DNA from 2 places in the Mesorhizobium sp. M1329 genome. Region 2 is predicted to be linked to the other one. Evidence: predicted binding sites of a transcription regulator. Region 2 holds the regulator's gene; the other holds the start of a gene.
What was found. Region 2 encodes LexA, which represses DNA repair genes until DNA is damaged. Its sites were predicted from a motif close to TGTTCNNNNTGTGTTCNG; they were not measured.
Positions count from the first base shown of each region.

Region 1: the regulator LexA is predicted to act here: its motif matches at 4,503-4,520, upstream of NKH21_RS13365 (helicase-related protein).

Region 1 is NZ_JAMYLN010000011.1:20,603-28,123, forward strand. It holds gene NKH21_RS13345 (acetyl-CoA C-acetyltransferase) at 1-1,169, shown strand, start outside; gene phbB (acetoacetyl-CoA reductase) at 1,274-1,999, shown strand; gene NKH21_RS13355 (FAD-dependent monooxygenase) at 2,066-3,316, opposite strand; gene NKH21_RS13360 (TetR/AcrR family transcriptional regulator) at 3,400-3,984, shown strand; gene NKH21_RS13365 (helicase-related protein) at 4,687-7,521, shown strand, end outside.
Region 2 is NZ_JAMYLN010000030.1:70,708-78,228, reverse strand. It holds gene gltX (glutamate--tRNA ligase) at 1-1,407, opposite strand, end outside; gene NKH21_RS25520 (ComEC/Rec2 family competence protein) at 1,504-3,969, shown strand; gene lexA (transcriptional repressor LexA) at 3,963-4,697, opposite strand; gene kynU (kynureninase) at 5,146-6,393, shown strand; gene NKH21_RS25505 (hormone-sensitive lipase) at 6,490-7,320, shown strand; gene NKH21_RS25500 (molybdopterin molybdotransferase MoeA) at 7,328-7,521, opposite strand, start outside.

The sequences.
Region 1 (7,521 bases), on a different contig from region 2:
CCATCGTTGTCGCCAGTGCAGCGCGCACGCCTGTCGGCTCCTTCAACGGCGCCTTCGCCAACACGCCAGCCCATGAATTGGGTGCGGTCGCCGTCAAGGAAGCGCTGGTCCGTGCCGGCGTCGACGGCAAGGAAGTGGACGAGGTCATTCTCGGCCAGATCCTGACCGCGGCTCAAGGGCAGAACCCAGCGCGGCAGGCGGCTATGGCCGCCGGCGTGCCGCAGGAGGCGACCTCCTGGGGCCTCAACCAGCTCTGCGGCTCCGGCTTGCGCGCCATCGCGCTCGGCATGCAACAGATCGCCCAGGGCGACGCAAGGATCATCGTTGCCGGCGGCCAGGAATCGATGTCGATGGCTCCGCATGCGCAGCATCTGCGCGGTGGCGTCAAGATGGGCGACTTCAAGCTGATCGACACCATGATCAAGGACGGCCTGACCGATGCCTTCTACGGCTATCATATGGGCAACACCGCCGAGAACGTCGCCCGCCAGTTCCAGATCACCCGCGACGACCAGGACCAGTTCGCACTGGCTTCCCAGAACAAGGCCGAGGCTGCGCAGAAAGCCGGAAAATTCAAGGACGAGATCGTTGCCTTCACAGTCAAGGGCAGGAAGGGCGACACGATAGTCGACCAGGATGAATACATCCGCCACGGCGCGACAATCGACGCCATGACCAAGCTCAAGCCGGCCTTCGACAAGGAAGGCACGGTGACAGCAGCCAATGCCTCCGGCATCAACGACGGCGCCGCAGCCGTGGTGCTGATGACCGAAGCGGAAGCCGCAAGGCGCGGCATCACACCTCTGGTGCGTATCGTTTCCTGGGCGACCGCCGGCGTCGACCCGCAGATCATGGGGACGGGACCGATCCCCTCCTCGCGCAAGGCGCTGGCCAAGGCCGGCTGGTCGGTCGGCGATCTCGATCTGGTCGAAGCCAACGAGGCCTTCGCCGCGCAGGCCTGCGCCGTCAACAAGGACATGGGCTGGGACCCGGCCATCGTCAACGTCAATGGCGGCGCCATCGCCATCGGCCATCCGGTCGGCGCCTCGGGCGCCCGCATCTTCAACACGCTGGTCTACGAGATGCGCCGCAGAAGTGCCAAGAAAGGCCTTGCCACGCTGTGCATCGGCGGCGGGATGGGTGTTGCCATGTGCGTGGAAGCATTGTGATGAGATAAGCGATACGAATAGGATGCTGGCGCAAAGCGAGTAGGGAGTAGAGGGCAAACCCCACCGCTTCAACGCTCAGTCATCTGCATTTCCCGGGAGGACACATGACAAAGGTTGCAATCGTCACAGGCGGGTCGCGCGGCATCGGCGCGGCGATATCGGTCGCCTTGAAAAGCGCCGGCTATTCGGTGGCCGCAAACTACGCCGGCAATGAGGAAGCGGCGGCAAAGTTCAAGGCCGCAACCGGCATCCCGGTCTATAAATGGTCCGTCGCCGACTACGAGGCCTGCGCCGCCGGCATCAAACAGATCGAGGCCGATCTCGGTCCCGTCTCGGTGCTGGTCAATAATGCCGGCATCACTCGCGACGCGATGTTCCACAAGATGACGCGCGAGCAATGGAAAGAGGTCCTCGACACCAACCTTTCTGGTGTCTTCAACATGACGCATCCGTTGTGGGGCGGCATGCGCGACCGCAAGTTCGGTCGCATCATCACCATCTCGTCGATCAACGGCCAGAAAGGCCAGGTAGGCCAGGTCAATTATTCGGCCTCGAAGGCCGGCGATATCGGCTTCACCAAGGCACTGGCCCAGGAAGGCGCGCGCGCCGGCATTACCGTCAACGTCATCTGCCCCGGCTATATCGCCACCGAGATGGTCAAGGCGATGGACGAGAAGGTGCTTAACGAGCGCGTCATCCCGCACATCCCGGTCGGCCGTCTCGGCGAGCCGGAGGAAATCGCGCGCTGCGTCGTCTTCCTCGCTTCCGACGATGCCGGTTTCATCACCGGCTCGACCATTTCAGCCAATGGCGGCCAGTACATTAGCTGAGGCTTGGGATGCCGCGGATGCCCCCCGTACCGGCCCGACGGCAGGTACGGGCAGATAACCGGGCTGTCACGCGGCAAGCTTCAGCACTGGGCTGGCTTCAGGCTGGGTTCGGGCAATTGCACCTGCCTCGCACGCGGGTGCCGGCAGACGGGCAAGCGGCGCCCGACTGAGGCCCGATAGCTTCAAGGCGATGCGGCGCTTCAGGAATGGTGTGAAGTTCAGCACCGATAGCATGAGGTTGCGGACGAACCGCTTCACCGGACTGCGGGTAAGCGCCATGCCGGTCATCATGCCAGCCAGGTCAAGCACCTCCTGGGCCGCCGGGCGTCGCAGTGTTTCATAGAGTTCGAGCTCCGCTTCCGGGCGCACGCCGTTCACCACGTCGCCAAGCAACTGACCAAGCACGATCGCGTCGACGATGCCGGTATTCATGCCTTGCCCTCCCGCCGGGCTGTGTACGTGCGCGGCATCGCCCATCAGGAACAACCGGTCCTTGCGGTATGACCCGACCAGGCGGTGATGCACGCGAAAACGCGAGCTCCATTTCAGGTCGAGCACCCGGCCTCGTTTGCCGGTCGGTCCGCGGCTGTCCAGCAGCGCCTGTATGTCTGCGACCGCGGGTTTTTCCGGCGCGTCGTCCATTGTCGCGACGACGCGGTACGATCCGTCTGGGAGCGGCGCCACCACCACCAGCCCGGCTGGCGCAAAGAACAGCGACACCTCGGTTGGCCCAACCGGCCAGTCGAGACGAACGTCGGCGAGAACGAACGACGCCTCGTAGGCCGCGCCGTCGAACTCGACGCTGGCCGAGCTGCGCACCAGGCTGTGCATACCGTCGCCGCCAACGACGTAGCGTGCCGATATGATCTTCTCGCAGCCGTTCTCGACCACCGTCACGCACGCACCGTCAGTGTCCTGAACCACGGCCTTGGCCTCGACCATGCGGTGGATCACGCCGCCCAGGACGGCAATCCGCTCGGCGAACACCTGCTCGGTGAGATTCTGAGGCAGCATCATCAGATAGGGATGCCTCGACGGAAGCCTTCCGAAATCGAGCTTGAGCAGTGCCCTGTTGCGGTCGCGGATGGCGAAATTCTGCAGCTTCAGGGCAAGCTCGCTCAGCCGCTGTGTGACGCCCAGCGGCTCCAGCGCTTCCAGCGTCTGTGCGTGGATGACGCCAGCCCGCGAGGTCTGAAGGCCCTCTCCAAGCCTGTCGATCAGAACATGGTCGACCCCGGCCTGGTGCAGCACGATGGACAGCGCCAAGCCGGTCGGGCCGGCGCCAATAATCAGGATTTCCGTTGTATCGGGCAACATTTTCTCTCTCCATTTGTCAACATATGTTGACTTTTTAGCCGAAGCCATTGCATTTGTCAACGACCGTTGGCATATGCATTTTCATGACCGAGAATCAGTCGAAGAAACCCAGCAAGTCGGATCGCACCCGGGCTCAGATACTTGAGGCCGCGAAGCTCCTGTTCGCCGAACGCGGCTATGACGGCGCCTCGATCCGTGACGTCGCGGCGCATGCTTCGATCGATCCGGCCATGGTGATCCGCTATTTCCGCAGCAAGGACGAGTTGTTTGCCAGGGCGGCGGTCGTCGATCTGAAATTGCCCGCACTACGGGTGATCGACCGGACCGACATCGGTAAGACACTGATCAGGCGATTTCTCGAAATCTGGGAAGATCCGGCCAACGGTACCGGCATGGTAATTCTGCTGCGTTCGGCGACGTCGAACGAATTTGCCGCCGAAAAGTTGCGCGATGTATTTGCCAACCAGGTGAGGCCACTGGTTGCGGCGGTCGCTGATCCCGCCGATGCGGGCCGGCGCGCCGGGCTCATTTCCAGCCAGTTGCTGGGACTGGCGATGTGCCGGTACCTGCTGCGGCTTCCGCCGGTCGTCGCCCTGTCTCAAGACGAAATCATCCAGAACGTTGGCCCCACATTGCAGCGATATGCCGTCGGAGCGGACGTATCCTGAACAAGCCATTCGGCATGGTTGGCCGAGTTCTGAGCCTCACGCACTAAGCGCGTCGACCCGATGGCCATGATGCCGCGTGTGCCGAACCAGTACACAAAGGTTAACGGCCGCTGCGCAGCCTGTGCAAAAACCGCCCAGCAGCCTGTGGATTCTCGGTGGAAAAGCTGTTCACAACACAACATGTTGCGGTGAACAAACCAAGAAACTTCGCCTATCTCTGATTCGTCGCCGATTCGTTCCGGCTTTGAGCGGAACGTTAACGGCGAGAGCTGAAAACACCCTCGAAATGATTAAAGCGCATTAGGAAACATCAATAATTTCATAATGTTGCGCGAAGCAGGTTGGCCGGCCACGATCATTCACCAGCAAAGGTTAACCGTGGTGCTGGCTTGGATGCCGCCTGCATGAATCGGGCCAGTTTCCGTGATTCAGCATGTGGTGAGATTCGCCGGCAGAAAGCCCAGATGTAGCCGTGAACAAAACCTGAATCAGCGCGAGTCAGTGATTCGTCGCTGATTCGTTCCAGACTCGTTCCAACTGTTAATCGGGAACAGATTTTTGGCTTTGAAGCGACCAATCGGCCCGCCCTCGGCACATTCCGCTTTCGCTTCGCGCCCGAAATCCCTATGTGTCGCCTGTCATACGCGGCCAATATGGGCGCGCTCCCGACAATGCGAGGCAGAGAGCCTTATTTCCAGGCCGATGAACATCCATCCGAAACACACTGAACCGCTGATCCTGTCGGGTCGAGACGTGACGGCCGTGCTCGGCCCGACCAACACCGGCAAGACCCATCTCGCCATCGAACGCATGGTGGCGCATGAAAGCGGCGTCATAGGCCTGCCGCTCAGGCTGCTTGCCCGCGAGGTCTATACGCGCGTCTGCGAGAAGGTCGGCGCCCATAAGGTTGCGCTCATCACCGGCGAGGAAAAGATCCAGCCGGCTGGCGCGAAATACTCGGTCTGCACCGTGGAAGCGATGCCGCGCGAGACCGACGCCGCCTTCGTGGCCATCGACGAGGTCCAGCTTGCCGGCGATCTCGAACGCGGCCACATCTTCACCGATCGCATCCTGCATCTGCGCGGCCGCCAGGAGACGCTGCTACTGGGCGCGGCCACCATGCACGGCATCCTGCAGCGCCTGCTGCGAGGCGTGTCGGTGGTGACCCGGCCGCGGCTATCGCATCTTGCCTATGCCGGCTCGAAGAAGCTGACCCGCCTGCCGCGGCGCACCGCGATCGTCGCCTTCTCCGCCGACGAGGTCTATGCCATCGCCGAGCTGATCCGCCGCCAGCAGGGCGGTGCCGCCGTCGTGCTCGGCGCACTCAGCCCGCGCACCCGCAACGCCCAGGTGGCGCTGTTCCAATCGGGCGACGTCGACTACCTCGTCGCGACCGACGCCATCGGCATGGGCCTCAACCTCGACCTCGACCACGTCGCCTTCGCCCAGAACCGTAAATTCGACGGCTACCAGTACCGCAACCTGACGGCGGCCGAGCTCGGCCAGATTGCCGGCCGCGCCGGCCGGCATCTGCGCGACGGCACCTTCGGCGTCACCGGCCAGGTCGATCCGCTGGATGAGGAACTCGTCAAGAAGATCGAGGCACATGATTTCGACCCGGTGAAAGTGTTGCAGTGGCGCACCGCGCATTTCGATTTCGCCAACCTCGATGCGCTGAAGCGCTCGATCGAGACCAACGCCCCGGTCGAAGGCCTGACGCGCGCACTGCCGGCAGTAGACGCGCAGGCGCTCGAACATCTGTCGCGCGACGAGGATGTCCGGGCACTCACCACCGATGCCAGGCGCGTGGCGCTGCTGTGGGAAGCCTGCGCGCTGCCCGACTACAGGAAGATTGCGCCGGCCCAGCACGCCGACTTGATCGCCTCCATCTACATGGACCTTGCCAGGCACGGCCATGTCGACGAGAACTACATGGCCGAGCAGGTGCGCCGTGCCGACACCACCGAAGGCGACATCGACACGCTATCGCACAGGATTGCCCAGATCCGCACATGGACCTTCGTTTCCAACCGGCCCGGCTGGCTGGCCGATCGGGCACACTGGCAGGAAAAGACGCGCGAAATCGAAGACAGATTGTCGGATGCGCTGCATGAGCGGTTGACGAAACGTTTTGTAGACCGCAGGACTTCCGTCCTCATGCGGCGCCTTAGAGAAAACACGATGCCTGAAGCCGAAATCAGCCCAACCGGAACCGTCCTCGTCGAAGGCCATCACGTCGGCGAGTTGCAGGGTTTCCGCTTCACCGCCGACCAGAGCGCCGGCGGCGAGGATGCCAAGGCAGTGCGGGCGGCGGCGCAGAAGGCGCTTGCCGCCGAGTTCGAGGCGCGGGCCGAGCGCTTCGGCGCCTCTGCCAATGGCGACATTGCGCTGGGTTCGGATGGCACGCTGCGCTGGATCGGCGCCCCGATCGGCACGCTGGTTGCCGGCGAAGACGCTTTGAAGCCGCGTCTCGTTCTGCTCGCCGACGAGCAACTCACCGGCCCGGCCCGCGACAAGGTTGCGGCGCGCGCCGAGCGCTTCGTCAATTTCCAGATCGAATCCCTGCTGAAGCCGCTGGTTGATCTCAAGAATGCCGAGCAGATCACCGGCATCGGCCGCGGCATCGCTTTCCAGCTTGTCGAGCATTTCGGCCTCATCAACCGTCGCGACATTGCCGACGAGATGAAGTCGCTCGACCAGGAAGGCCGCGCGGCGCTTCGCCGTCTCGGCGTGCGCTTCGGCGCCTACCATGTCTTCGTGCCGGCGTTGATCAAACCGGCGCCGGCCGGGCTGATAACGCTGCTGTGGGCACTGAGGAACGACGGCAAGGACAAGCCCGGCTTCGGCGATGTCGTTCACGCACTGGCCTCCGGCCGCACCTCGGTGGTCATCGATCCCACATTCGACAAGACCTTCTACAAGCTTGCCGGCTACCGCAATCTTGGCCGGCGTGCCGTACGCGTCGATATTCTCGAACGACTGGCCGACCTGATCCGGCCGGCGACCAACTGGAAGCCGGGCCTCGGCCCTCGCCCCGACGGCGCCTATGACGGCCAATCCTTCATGGTGACGCCGCCGATGATGTCGATCCTCGGCGCCACCGCCGACGACATGGAAGAAATCCTGAAGGGACTCGGCTATCGCGCCGATGCCAAACCGGCAGCCGAGGTCAAGGCGCGGCTCGAAGCACAGGACAGTGCCGCGCGTGACGCTGCCACTGCAAAGCAGGCGGCGGAAGAGGCTGCGCGAGCCGAGCAGGCGAGGATGGCGGAAGCATCTGCCGCGGCAGAGCCGCCGGCGGAGGTTTCCGAGCCAGTGTCGGATGCGACCCCAGTTGCGGAGGCAGCAGCCGAAGCCGCGACCGAAGCGGCGGCAGAGCCTGTCGCGGAAGCTCCAGCCCCAGAAGCTGCGGCAGAAGTCACGCAAGAGGCCCGGCCCGCCGCCGAGGCGACTGCTGAAGCGCCTGCGGAACCAGCGGCTGAGCCAAGGGCGGAACTTGGGGCGGAAACTGAGGCTACGGCACCGGCAGAGCCGCCG
Region 2 (7,521 bases):
AGCGATCCGCGCCAGGCTTTCCTCGCGGCCAAGCACGGCAAGCACATCAAAGACACCTGGCGAGGTACTTTTGCCGGTGAGCGCGGCGCGCAAAGGTTGGGCCACGGCGCCGAGTTTATGGCCGCCTGCCTGCGCATAGTCGCGGATCGCGGCTTCCGCTGAGGCGGCAGACCAGTCCGACACCATGGCTAGTGCCGCATGAGCGCCCTGCAGGATCGCGCGCGCCTCACCGCTGAGTAGCGCCGCCGCCTTCTCGTCGACCGGCAGCGGCCGCTCGACGAACAGGAATGCAGCCCCTTCAACAAGTTCGACCAGCGTCTTGGCGCGCTCCTTCAGGCCCGGCAAAGCGGCAAGCAGTTGCGCCCTGCGTCCGTCGTCGAGGCGCGCGGCGATTGCCGGGCCGCCTTCGAGATAGGGCAGAGTGGCGACGAAGATGTCGAGCAGCGCGGTGTCGTTCATCCGGCGCATATGCACGCCATTAAGCGCCTCGAGCTTGGCGAAGTCGAAACGGGCGGCGCCCTTGTTGACGTCGCCAATGTCGAACCATGCGATCATGTCGGCGATCGACATGATCTCATCGTCGCCGTGGCTCCAGCCAAGCCTCGCCAGATAGTTGAGCAGCGCCTCCGGCAGGTAGCCCATGGCGCGATAGGCCTCGACGCCAAGCGCACCGTGCCGCTTCGACAGCTTGGCGCCGTCGGCACCGTGGATCAGCGGGATATGCGACATCGACGGCACCTCCCAGCCCATGGCCTGGTAGATTACGGTCTGGCGTGCGGCGTTGGTCAAATGATCGTCGCCGCGGATGATGTGGGTGATGCCCATGTCGTGATCGTCGACGACGACGGCATGCATGTAGGTTGGATTGCCGTCCGAGCGCAGAATAATGAAATCGTCGAGATCCTTGTTGGGAAAGCGCACGTCGCCCTGGACGCGGTCATGTACCACCGTCTCGCCGTCTGTCGGCGCCTTGATGCGGATCGCCCCCTTGGCGCCGGGCGGCGCCTCCGACGGGTCGCGGTCGCGCCAGCGTCCGTCATAGCGGGGAGGCAGCCCCTTGGCCCGTGCGCTCTCGCGCATTGCTTCCAGCTCGGCAGGCGTCGCATAACAATAATAGGCCTTGCCCGTGCGAACGAGCTCCTCGGCCACCTCGCGATGGCGCGGCGCACGCTCGAACTGCGACACCGGCTCGCCGTCCCATGTCAGGCCAAGCCAGGAAAGCCCGTCGAGAATGGCCGCGGTTGCCGCATCGGTGGAGCGCTCGCGGTCGGTGTCCTCGATGCGCAGCAGCATCGTGCCGCCTGTGTGCTTGGCATACAGCCAGTTGAACAGCGCCGTGCGCGCGCCGCCAATGTGCAGATAGCCGGTGGGCGAGGGGGCAAAACGGGTGACGACCTTATCGGGCATGGAACTCTCAGGCGGGCGAAGGAAGTGGGTTTGCGGACTTTCGCGCGTTGCGCGTTCATGTAGCATAGGAGGTCGAGGGCGCAAGGGGCAGACCCGATGGCTGTGCGAGGCCGTGGTGCGGGCGAGGGCGAGGACGCTGGCAGCGGCGTCAGCGAACGCTTGCTGTTTGCCGCTCCCCTGCCTGTCCTTCCGGCACCGGCATTGCTGCCCGCTCCGCGCTTTGATGCTCCGTCGCTGCCGGCCAGCGACCCCGCAACGGTTCCCGTGCCCGCGGGCGAGCCCATCGTGCGCCTACGCCGTCGCTTCCGCCTCCCGTCACCGTCCCGTATCCGCAATAGCATAACCTCGGCGGCCGGCCTGGAACTCGACCGCGGCATCGCCTTCCTGCTGGTGCCGGTGTTCCTCGCATGCGGGGTGGTCGTGTATTTCGCGATGGCGGCCGAGCCGGCCTTCCCACAGCCGATCGCTATCGTCGCCTTGGCAGCCCTTTGTGCCGTCGTCTCGCGGTCATGGCCCAGGACGCGCCTGTGCTTCATAGTGGCGTTGCTCTGCGCGCTTGGCGTGCTTGCCGCCAAGTTCGAGACCTGGCGTGTCGGGACGCATATGCTCGGTTCCGAAATCTCGACGCGGCTGACGGGTCGCGTCGTATCGTACGAGCCCATGGCGAGCGGCCGCATCAGGCTGACGATCGATGTGATCTCAACCGCCAGGCCGACACTGCGTTACATGCCGGAACGGGTCCGCGTTTCGGCGATGAAAATACCGGCTGAGCTGACCGCCGGTTCCGAGATCGCCGGCTATGTGCGGCTGCTGCCGCCGACCGGGCCGGTGCGGCCCGACAGCTATGATTTCTCCTTCGACAGCTATTTCGCCGGTATCGGCGGCAGCGGCTTTTTTCTCGGCAATCCGAAAGTCGTGTCGTCGGGCAGCATGCCGCTTGCCGCGCGGCTTTCTTCTGCGATCGAAGACGCGCGCGAATCCATCGCCGACCATATCCGCAGCCGCATCGGCGGCGCCGAGGGCGAGATTGCTGCTGCGCTGATCGTCGGCGTGCGCGCCGGCATTCCCGAGGAGATCAACGAAGCGATGCGGCGTACAGGCATCTATCACATCATCTCTATCTCGGGGCTGCATATGGCGTTGGTCGCCGGCACCATCATGGCGCTGCTACGCGGCGCCTTTGCGCTGTTTCCCGATTTCTCATCGCGACGGCCGGTCAAGAAATATGCCGCGGCCGCCGCGCTTTTTTCGATTGCGGCCTACCTCGTCTTTTCCGGCATTGTGGTAGCGGCCGAACGCAGCTTCATCATGCTGGCGGTGATGCTTATCGCCGTGCTGTTCGACCGGGCCGCGCTCACCATGCGCAACCTGGCGATCTCGGCCATCGCGGTCATTCTGGTGTCGCCACACGAGGTGGTCGGTCCGAGCTTCCAGATGTCCTTCGCCGCGACGGCGGCCCTTGTCGGCGCCTATGCCGGCTGGTCCGACTACCGCGCCGGCAGGGCCACCAGGCCGCCGCCGCGGCGGTCGCCGCTACGCCTCGCCACGCGAAAGGTCCTGCTGGGCATGGGCGGCCTGGCGATGACCTCAATCATTGCAGGGAGCGCCACGGCGCTTTTCGCCATATGGCATTTCCAGCGCGTGGCGCCGCTCAGCCTGTTCGCCAATCTGGCCATCATGCCCATCGTCTCACTGGTCGTCATGCCCTTCGCCGTCCTCAGTGCGCTGGCGATGCCGTTCGGCGCGGATGGGCCTTTCCTATACGTGATGGGCAAGGGGCTGACGGCGATGATCGCCCTGTCCGGGTGGATCTCCGAGCGCTCGCCAATCGATGCGGTTGGGCTGATTTCGCTGAGATCCGTCCTTTTGGTGACGATCGCCCTTGTCATTGCCAGCATGGCGACGACCTGGTTGCGGCTGGCGGCACTTCCTTTTGCGCTCGCCGGCTTGCTAACGACAACCCAGACGCGCGTACCCGATGTATTGATCTCGGAGGACGCACGGTTGGTCGCGCTGCCGATCGACAGCGGTGAACTCGCGGTCAACCGGGCACGCCCGAATGAGTTCACCATCGACAACTGGAAACGCGCGCTCACATCAGAGGCTATCGTCGCGCCGGAAACACCTGGAAAGAACGATCCGCAATTCGACATTGCCGATCCGGCCGACCTACCGCCGGGTATGCCGTTCATTTGCACGGACGGCCTCTGCCTTGCCAGGCATCCATCCGGCGCGATCATCGCACAAGCCAAGGACCGCGATACTGCGCGGCCAGCCTGCGCCTTTGCCAGTTTGATCGTCATCGACGACGCCACCGCCCATAACCCCTGCTACTACGACCGGCTGGTCCTCGTCGTCACCAAACGGCAACTGGCGCGCGCGGGAAGTGCCGCCGTCTATTTCGATCCACAAGCTGCAACACGCGCCGAAATCCGTTTCGCGGTCGAAAAATCATACCGGCCCTGGCACGTGCAGCGGAAATTTTCACGCGCGGCACGGGGCCTGCCGCCATACCGCAGGGCCGACAAACCCAAAGCCGGCGCCAAGGGCGGAACTCAGTAGCGGCGGATCAGTCCGACGAGCTTGCCTTGCACCTTGACCCTGTCTGGTCCGAAGATGCGCGTCTCGTAGGCCGGATTGGCGGCTTCCAGGGCGATCGAAGCGCCCTTGCGGCGGAACCGCTTCAGCGTCGCTTCCTCCTCGTCGACCAGTGCCACCACGATCTCACCGGGGCTCGCCGTATCGGCATTGCGGATGATCACCGTGTCGCCGTCGAAAATGCCAGCCTCGATCATCGAATCGCCTTTGACCTCGAGCGCATAATGCTCGCCGCCCATGATCATATCCGGCGGCACCGAAATCGAATGCGTCTGGTGCTGGATGGCGTCGATCGGCACACCGGCGGCGATGCGGCCCATCACCGGGATCGAAACGGCGGCGACGACATCGTCGTCATTTCCGGCCGCAGGGACGCGCGACGATGTCGGCTTGCCTTGCCGCGGACCGCCTTGCCCAAGACTGCCCTGGATGACACTCGGCGAGAACTTGCGTGCCGCATTGAGGCCGGGGGCGATCGAGTCAGGCAGGCGCAGCACCTCCAGCGCACGGGCCCGGTTGGGCAAACGGCGAATGAAGCCGCGCTCCTCCAGTGCCGTAATCAGCCGGTGGATTCCCGATTTGGAAGCCAGGTCGAGCGCTTCCTTCATCTCGTCGAAGGAAGGCGGGATACCGCTTTCCTTCAATCTTTCGTGGATGAACATAAGCAGTTCGTGTTGTTTGCGTGTCAGCATAGCGACCCCCAACAGAATCAGAAAAACAAACCCAGAACAAACACTATCTGTTCCAGTTGTGTTCCGCAACTGTTTAAAGTTTAATGAATGCGTTAAGGCTCGGGAAACAAACGACGTCCCCTAACCGGGGTACCCCACTTTCACCGTCGCGAGCCTCATCGCCTTGATTCTGCTTTCGTTTGCGCCCTTCTGGCTTCCCGGAAGGCCACATTGGCATCGGCCGTCGGTCGGCGGAGGGCACGGAAGTGAACCCCTATCGAGTGTGCGGTTTGGTCAATGCACCGTGAACGAAACGAACTCAAAACGCCAACCTCGGGTTAAGTCCTGGTTTCCACCGCCTGGTTAGGCTGCTTCTCGCCGGTGGAGCCTTCCTGCGCGCAACCAGGTGATGGAAGAACAGTCGATGCGTATCCGGCGTTGCATTGAATTTTGGGGGAGCAGGCAAATCATGACAGGAATTCCCGATCTCGCGGCCATAAAGGCGATGGATGCCGCAGATCCGCTGCGCGCGATGCGCGACCGCTTTGTGTTGCCGCAAGGAGTGATCTATCTCGACGGCAATTCGCTAGGAGCTGCTTCACGTGCCGCTTTCGATGAATTGCGCAAGGCCGCGACCGAAGAATGGTCGCATGATCTCATCCGCGCATGGAACACGGCCGGCTGGTTCAACATGCCGCTTGAACTTGGCGACCAGCTCGGGCGCCTGATCGGTGCCGCGGCCGGCCAGACGGTGGTCTGCGACACGACGTCGGTCAACATCTATAAACTGCTGCACGCCGCCATGGCCATGCGACCGGAGCGGCAGGTCATCGTCGCCGAGGGCGATAGTTTTCCGACGGACCTCTACATGGCTGAGGGTGTGGCTTCGACGCGAAAGGATACGCTGCTGCGCCTCTCGGGGGTCGACGCGCCGAGCATCGAAGAGCTGATCGACGAACGCACCGCTGTGGTGCTGGTCAACCACGTCAACTACAAGTCGGGCGAACTGCGCGACATGCCGGCGCTGACGCGCAGAGCCCAGGAAGCCGGGGCGATGATCGTCTGGGATCTCTGCCACACCGCTGGAGCGATGCCAGTCGAGCTCGACAAGGCAAACGCCGATTTTGCCGTTGGCTGCACCTACAAATATCTGAATGGCGGCCCGGGCGCGCCTGCTTTCATCTATGCGGCTGAGCGGCATCTTGCCGACATCCAGCAGCCGCTCACCGGCTGGTGGGGCCATGCACGGCCCTTCGCCTTCGAGCCAGGCTATGCGGCCGGCACCGGCATCCGCCGGTTTCTGTGCGGCACGCAGCCGGTCCTGTCGATGCGCACGCTTAAGGGCGCGCTCGACATCTGGAACGATGTCGACATGACGGCGGTGCGCAAGAAGAGCATCGCGCTGGCCGATCTGTTCATCGAGCTTGTCGAGGCAAAGTGCGGCACTTACGGGCTCACGCTCGAAAGCACGCGCGATGGGGAAAAACGCGGCAGCCAGATTTCATTCATGCATGAGCATGGCTACCAGATCATGCGCGCGCTGATCGAACGTGGCGTGATCGGCGATTTTCGCGCGCCATCGACCATGCGCTTCGGCTTCACCCCGCTCTATGTCGGCTATGCCGATGTCTGGCAGGCCGTCGAAGTACTTGAGGACATCCTGCGCACCGGTGCATGGAAGGATGCGCGCTTCGCCATCAAGACGGCTGTCACTTGAGATTGATGCGAGAGCTGGAGCCGTGAGGCTGGCGACGACGCGCCGCGCGATGCTCACGCTACGTCGCAAGGCCATATTGCCAGGGGAGGGCGCAGGGTGTTCGAACGTCACATTGCCGATTGGGACAACGCCTATGCCAACGGCGCCAACATAGCCAGCAGCGATCGCTGGCCGGCGGCCTGGGTTGAGCCCGCTCGGGTTTTCCGCGACGTGCTTTCGACCGAGGGCAGGGCGCGGCTCGACTTGGCCTATGGCGATAAGCCACGCAATCGGCTCGATCTTATCCTGCCGGCCACCAAGCCCAAGGGACTCGTGGTGTTCGTCCATGGCGGCTACTGGATGGCATTCGACAAGAGTTTCTGGTCGCATCTTGCCGCTGGCGCTGTTGATCGCGGCTATGCGGTTGCGATGCCGTCCTACACGCTCTGTCCGCAGATACGCGTTGCCGGCATCGTCAAGGAAGTCGGCGCGGCGATCGGCACAGCGGCGGCGATGGTCGCAGGGCCGCTGATGCTGACCGGACACTCGGCCGGCGGCCATCTTGTTAGCCGGATGGTTACGGCGACGACGCCGCTGGCGCCCGAAGTGGTCCGGCGCGTTCGTCACGTGGTGTCGATCTCGGGGGTGCACGATTTGCGCCCGATCATGCGCACCGGCATGAACGAGACGCTGGCGATCGATGAGGCCGAGGCGCAGGCCGAAAGTCCGGTGCTGCTGCGCCCGATGGACAAGGCCTGCCTGACCTGCTGGGCCGGCGGCGGCGAGCGCGCCGAATTCCTGCGCCAGAGCGCGTTGCTGGCCAACATCTGGATCGGCCTGGGTGCCGCGACCAGCTCGGTGGTCGAGCCTGACCGGCATCATTTCAACATCATCGACGGTTTGGCCGATCCAGACCATCCGCTGACCCGGACCTTGATCTCGGAGTGAGGCAGGTTCAGCGTAGCATCAGCACGTCGCAGGGGGAGCCCGCCGCCGCGGCAGGCGCGAACGGCGCGCGGACGATCAACCCGTTGGCATCGGCCAGCATTTTCAGCATCGAGGAGTCCTGGATGCCGAACGGCGTCGCCACGAGCGTACCGGCATCGTCTGTGACAACAGCCCGCACATAATCTTGCCTGAGATCGTTGG